2 regions of the Streptomyces sp. NPDC002884 genome follow, and region 1 is predicted to be linked to the other one. Evidence: riboswitches for the same ligand, from Rfam matches in the RefSeq annotation. Region 1 holds a riboswitch; the other holds the start of a gene.
What was found. A riboswitch is a leader RNA that binds a small molecule or an ion and turns the genes downstream of it on or off. The one in region 1 is predicted to bind cobalamin.
Positions count from the first base shown of each region.

Region 2: another riboswitch for cobalamin. It lies ahead of ABT070_RS07985 (CbtB domain-containing protein); the one in region 1 lies ahead of ABT070_RS12920 (ABC transporter substrate-binding protein).

Region 1 covers NZ_JBEOVB010000005.1:77,983-81,376, reverse strand. The annotation lists gene ABT070_RS12925 (FecCD family ABC transporter permease) at 1-463, opposite strand, end outside; gene ABT070_RS12920 (ABC transporter substrate-binding protein) at 460-1,515, opposite strand; cobalamin riboswitch at 1,583-1,783, opposite strand; gene ABT070_RS12915 (HipA family kinase) at 1,889-2,803, shown strand; gene ABT070_RS12910 (Rdx family protein) at 2,800-3,087, shown strand; gene aceB (malate synthase A) at 3,110-3,394, opposite strand, start outside.
Region 2 covers NZ_JBEOVB010000003.1:134,137-137,530, reverse strand. The annotation lists gene ABT070_RS07990 (enoyl-CoA hydratase/isomerase family protein) at 129-1,205, shown strand; cobalamin riboswitch at 1,276-1,429, shown strand; gene ABT070_RS07985 (CbtB domain-containing protein) at 1,465-1,686, shown strand; gene ABT070_RS07980 (CbtA family protein) at 1,711-2,472, shown strand; gene solA (N-methyl-L-tryptophan oxidase) at 2,824-3,394, shown strand, end outside.

The DNA of each region.
Region 1 (3,394 bases):
CCAGAGCGAAGGAGACCAGCGCGCCGAGGAACGCGCCACCGGAGACCGACAGGAGGCCGCCGCCCGCGCCGAGCACGACGACCAGCACCGCGCCGGTCGAGGCGCCGGAGGAGACCCCGAGGACGAAGGGATCGGCGAGCGGGTTGCGCAGCAGGGACTGCATCACGGCCCCGCACACCGCTAGGCCGGCGCCGCACACCGCGGCGAGCAGGGTGCGCGGCAGCCGCAGGTTCCACACGATGCCGTCCCGCAGCGGCGTCAACTCCGCCTGGCCCCAGCCGAGATGGGACGCGACCGCGGACCACACGTCACCGACGGCGATGTCCGCGGGGCCGATGGTGATGGCCACGGCGACCGAGGCGCACAGCAGCGCGAGACCGGACGCCCACAGCAGCGCGCGGCGCAGTCCGCCCGCCGCCGCGGCCCTGGCCACCGCCGTGGGCGCGGCCGGCGCGCCGGTCATTTCGCGAGGCCGTGGCTGCGCAGCGCCGCCGCGACCTTCTCGATGCCCTCGACGGTCCTGACGGTCGGGTTCATGGCCTGTCCGGACAGCAGCACGTACCGCTTCTTCTTCACCGCGGTCATGTTCCTGGTGACCGGGTTCGACTCCAGGAACTCGATCTTCTTGGCGGCGGTCTCGGCCGTCTGCTGCCTGCGGGTCAGGTCGCCGATGACGAGGAGGTCGGGATCGCGGTCGGCGACGGTCTCCCAGTTGACCTGGGGCCACTCCTCCTGGGTGTCGTCGAAGGCGTTCTTCGCGCCGAGCGCGTTCGTGACGATGCCCGGAGCGCCGCAGCAGCCCGCGAGGTACGGGGACTGCGAGTTGGCGAACCAGTACATGAGGGTCACGCCTCGGGCGTCGAGTCCGGCGGTGGCCTCGGTCACCCGGCCCTTCAGCCCGGCCACGAGCCGCTCGCCGCGCTCCCGGACGCCGAAGACCCGCGCCAGGTCGCGTACTTCGCCGTAGACCGCTTCCATGGTCAGCGGCTCGGTGCGGACGCCGTCGCCGTCGCCGCTGTTGTCCTTGCCGACGCAGTCGGAGGGGGAGAGGTAGGTGGGCACGCCGAGCTTCTCGAACTGCTCGCGCGGGGCGACCCCGCCCTTGCCGAGGGTGGAGGCGAAGGAGGCGGCGACGAAGTCGGGTTCGGTGTCCAGGACCTTCTCGAAGGAGGGGGCGTTGTCGGCGAGGCGCCGCACCTTCGCGTTCGCCTTCGCCAGGCCCTCGGCCACCGGGTCGGTCCAGGTGGCGGTGCCCACCATGCGGTCGGCCAGCCCGAGGGAGAGCATGATCTCGGTCGTGCCCTGGTTGAGGGAGACGGCCCGCCGCGGAGGGCCGTCGACACCGATCTGCCGCCCGCAGTTGTCGAGCCGGACCGGATAGCCGGCGGCCCCGCCCTTCCCCGCCGGGCCCGAGGGATCCGCCGGGCCGGAGGAGCCGCAGCCGGCCAGCAACAGGGCGCCGGCCAGGAACAGAACGGCAGGACGGGCAGGACGGACGGCACGTGCGAACGGCACAGGGCTTCCTTCGGCGTCGAGGGCTCAAGCGCGAAGCCCGGTCGTACGGTGCTCCCCCGGCCGTCCGACGGCAGTGGGGTCGCCAGCAGGTCTTCGGACTCGGGGTCACCCGGACGAGGCGCCTTCCCGGACCGCGTACGCGCTCCAGTGGCCGTTGCCCCGCCCGTCGCCCTCACCGCTGCGCGTCAGCTCCGGATTCGCACCGGATTCCCTGACCCGTACACACACGCGTGCGCACATGGGTTCGACTGGCCTTGGCAAGCTACCACACGCCGCCGAGGCCGCCCGCGGGCCGTTTCGGACGGTGGATCAGACCCTCTCGCCGGCTGTCACGCCTGGTTACTATGCTTCTCCAGGCCAGAGGGAGAGAGTCATGTTGACCGAGGTCACAGCGACCCGCTACCTCGCCCCTCTGCGGGCGGGCGGTTCCGTGCCGGCCGTCGTCGAGGCGGACGACCTGGGCACCTACGTCGTGAAGTTCACGGGCTCCGCGCAGGGCCGCAAGGCGCTCGTCGCCGAGGTGATCGTCGGCGAGCTGGCGCGCGCCCTCGGGCTGCGCTTCCCCGAGCTGGTCCTGGTGCACTTCGACCCGGCGATCGCGGAGCACGAACCGCACCAGGAGGTACGGGACCTGCACGCCGCGAGCGCGGGGCTCAACCTCGGGATGGACTTCCTGCCGGGTGCGGAGGACTTCACCCCGGAGGTCGCGGAGGCCTTCCCGGTGGAGCCGCTGGAGGCCGGGAGGATCGTCTGGCTGGACGCCCTGACCGTGAACGTCGACCGTACGGTCCACAGCTCCAACCTGATGGTCTGGCCGACGTTCGGCACCGTCCCGCCCCGGCTGTGGCTCATCGACCACGGCGCCGCACTCGTCTTCCACCACCGCTGGGACGGCGCCGACCCCGAGAAGCGCTACGACTTCCGCCACCACGCCCTCGGCCGCTGCGCCCCGGACACCCGGGCCGCCGACGCCGAGCTGGCGCCCAGGGTGACGGAGGAGCTGCTGCGCCGGATCGTGGCGGAGGTGCCGGACGCCTGGCTGGCCGACGAGGAGGGGTTCACGACCCCGGACGCCGTCCGGGAGGCGTACGTGCGGTACCTCCACGCGCGCGCGGCAGCCTCCGCGGCCTGGCTGCCCACCGACTTCCCCGGCCCGAAGGAGCTCGCCGCCGACGAGGCCCGGCGTGCGGCGAGGACGCAGCAAGGACGGCCCGACTGGCTGAAGCGGGTCCCCGACCTGCACGGCAGGCCGGCCGCGGAACAGGATTGGTCGGTGCACCTCGGATGAGCGAAACGAGTGACGCGAGCGGGCGGGTCGAGATCGAGTACTGCACCCAGTGCCGTTGGCTGCCGCGCGCGGCCTGGCTGGCGCAGGAGCTGCTCACGACCTTCGAGGCCGAGCTGACGGAGCTCGCCCTCAGGCCCGGCACGGGCGGGGTCTTCGTCGTCCGGGTGAACGACGAGGTGGTCTGGGACCGGCGCGAACAGGGCTTCCCCGAGCCGACCGCGGTGAAGAAGCTCGTACGCGACCGAGTGGCCCCGGGGAAGTCCCTGGGCCACTCGGAGAGGTGAGCGTTCCGGTCGGTGCCGGTGCTCAGCCCCTGAGCCGCTCGTACGCCGGCAGGGTGAGGAAGTCCGCGTAGTCCTCGTCGAGGGAGACCGTCAGCAGCAGGTCGTGCGCCTGCTGCCAGTGGCCGGCCGCGAAGGCCTCCTCGCCGATCTCCGCGCGGATCGCGGCCAGTTCCCCGGCGGCGATCTCGCGGGCCAGCTCGGGCGTGGCCTTCACCGTGGTCCCGTCGCGCTCGAACTCCACCCCCGCGTTGATCCACTGCCAGATCTGCGAACGGGAGATCTCGGCGGTGGCCGCGTCCTCCATCAG
Region 2 (3,394 bases), on a different contig from region 1:
AACCGAGAATCGGAGCCGGTGGACAGGGCTCGCCCACCATCCGCGTCGGGGCGGGCCCTGTCCGCGCATGTTCCCCCCACGGGGGGCCGGGGCTTCCTCAGGGAGCACGGCATGGAGAAGATCGTCGTATGAGCGACATCGAGGATCCCGTCCTGCTGCACACCGCCGGCCGAGCCGCCCACATCACGCTCAACCGGCCGAGGGCCATCAACGCCCTCAACCACACGATGGTGCGCCGGATCGACGACGCGCTGAGCGCGTGGGAGCGCGACCCGGCCGTCGAGACCGTCGTCATCTCCGGGGCGGGGGAGCGCGGGCTGTGCGCGGGCGGCGACATCCGCGCCGTCCACGACGACGCCCGCGACGCCGACGGCGCCGCCTCGGCCGCCTTCTGGCGCGACGAGTACCGCCTCAACGCCCGCATCGCCCGCTACCCCAAGCCCTACGTCGCCGTGATGGACGGCATCGTGATGGGCGGCGGGGTCGGCGTCTCCGCGCACGGCGGTGTCCGGGTGGTCACCGAGCGGTCGAGGATCGCGATGCCCGAGACCGGCATCGGTTTCGTGCCGGACGTCGGCGGCACTCACCTGCTCGCCCGCGCCCCGGGCGCACTGGGCACCCATCTCGCCCTGACGGGCGCCCGGATCGGCGCCGGGGACGCGGTGCTGTGCGGGCTCGCCGACCACTACGTACCGTCCGTGTCGCTCCGTCGGTTCGTCGACGACCTCTCCGGTCTGCCCGTCCAGGCAGCCCTGGACCGTCATGTACGGCCCTTGCCGGCCGGGGAGCTGGCGGGCCACCGGGCGTGGATCGACAGCTGCTGCGCGGCCGACACCGTCGAGGAGATCGTCCGACGGCTGTTCGCCCACGGCGACCCGGCGGCGAAGGAGACCGCGGAGACCCTGCTGGCCAAGTCGCCCACCGCGCTCAAGGTCACCCTGGCCGCCGTGCGCCGCGCCGGGCGGCTCGGCGTGCTGGAGCGGGTGCTGGAGCAGGAGTACCGCGTCTCCTGCGCGGCCCTGACCACGCCCGACCTGGTCGAGGGCATCAGGGCCCAGGTCATCGACAAGGACCGCGACCCGCGTTGGTCGCCGGCCACTCTCGCCGAGGTCACGGCGGCCGATGTGGAGCGTTTCTTCACCCCGCTCGGCGAGCGTGAACTCCGGCTTCCCGGGCCCGATATGGCCACGGAGGCGGCCCGGTGACCGCAACCGGGGCGGTGATCCGGGCCACTTGGCCGTGGAGAGGGCAATCACGCCAGGTGGGGCGGTATTGGCCAGCGGCCCGACACGCGGTACCGTCGCTCTGATATTTGACGACGGCGAGACGGAAGCCGGTGAGAATCCGGCACGGTCGCGCCACTGTGGACGGTGTACCCCGAAGGGGCGCACCGCGAGTCAGACCCGTGGCCGTCGTCATGTGCACCACCGAGATGGGACGCGAACTCCCAGAGGAGGTCTTGCCATGGCGCAGCATGTCGCCCAGCCGACTACCAGCACGCCCGTCGTACCCGCCAAGTTGCCGCTGAAGGACATCGCCCCCTGGGCCGTCTTCTTCGGCGTCCTGATGCTGGTCCTGCTCTACTTCGTCGGCGCGGAGCAAGGCGCGACCGCCGTCGTCTCCGGCGAGGACGTTCACGAGTGGGTGCACGACGCCCGCCACCTGCTCGGCTTCCCCTGCCACTGACCCGAGGGGAACCCCAGCACACCCATGAACTCCGCAACGGTAAGAAACCTGCTCGTGCGGGGCATGCTCGCCGGCCTCGGCGCCGGCGTGCTCGCCCTGATCGTCGCCTACTTCCTCGGTGAGCCGAACGTCGACAGCGCGATCGGCTTCGAGGAGTCCCATGCCGCGGGCCACGAGCACCACGAGGTGGAACTCGTCTCCCGCAGCCTCCAGTCCACCGCCGGCCTCGCCACCGGCGTGCTGATCTACGGGGTGGCCTTCGGCGGCATCGCCGCCCTCGCCTTCTGCTTCGCCCTCGGCCGCGTCGGCCGGTTCACCCCGCGGGCCACGGCCCTTCTGCTGTCGGGGACCGCCCTGCTCGCCGTGTACGTCGTGCCGTTCCTGAAGTACCCGGCCAATCCGCCCGCGGTCGGCGACGGCGACACCATCGGCAAGCGGACCACCCTGTACTTCCTGATGATGGTGCTCGGCGTGCTGCTCGCGGTCGCCGCGGTGATCCTGGGCAAGCGGCTCGCACCGAGGCTGGGCACCTGGAACGCCACCGTCGCAGCCGTCCTCGGCTTCGTGCTCGTCATCGGGCTGGCCTACGAGTTCCTGCCGACCGTCAACGAGGTGCCGAGCGACTTCCCCGCGACCCTGCTGTGGCGGTTCCGCCTGTCCGCCCTCGCCATGCAGCTCACGCTCTGGGCGGGCTTCGGCCTCGTCTTCGGCGAACTGGCCGAACGGCTGCTGCACCCCAAGCCCGCCACGGTGACCGCGGGCACGCCGGTGGCCGCCCCGCAGTGACCTGACCGGCATCACGACCCGACGAGAGGGCCCACGGAACCGTTCCGGGGGCCCTCCCGCGTTCGCGAGCCCGCCGGACCGGCGGCCGGTGAAACTGCCGGGACGAACATCCGACCGGCCGCCGGTACACGGCAACTGCCTCCGGCCCCGCCGTCACTCCCGCCGGTACACGGCAGCCGCCCCCGGCCTCGCCGTCACTCCCCGCCGGTTCGCGCCGCTCGCCGCCGACCCCGTCGCGTCGGGGGTCCCGGTCCTCCTGACATCCGAGGACCCGGTCGCCCGTACGATCGAGTCCGCCGGCATGGCCCGCGTTCCGCTCGTGGGCACCGGCCGGATCCCCGGGGAGGGACTGTGATCGCCGTAGTCGGCGCCGGACTCATGGGCGCGGCCACCGCCTGGCAACTGGCCCGCAGGGGCCACGAGGTCACGCTCGTCGAGGCGTACGACGTCGGCCACCGGCACGGCAGCTCGCACGGGAGCTCACGGATCTTCCGGAGGGCGTACGCCGACCCCTTCTACGTACGGCTGACCGGACAGGCGTACGAGCAGTGGCGGGAGCTGGAGGACGACAGCTCGACCCCCTTGCTGCGCACGACCGGTGGGCTCGACATGGGCGAGGACCACGACCCGAAGGTGATCGCCGGTCTCCTCGCCGCGGCCGGAGTGCCGCACGAACTCCTCGGCGCGGAAGCCGCCGCGGAGCGCTGGCCGTACATCCGCATCACCGGTCCGGTGCTCCACCACCCCGACGCGGGCGTGGTCCACGCCGACGAGACCGTCGGGGCCTGCGTACGGCGGGCGATCGAGCACGGGGCGCGGGCGATCATCGGCACCCGCGTCACCGGCATCGACGTCCGGGGGAGCGGGAAGGCGCGGCTGCACACCGACGACGGCCGCGAGATCGTCGCCGACACGGTGGTGG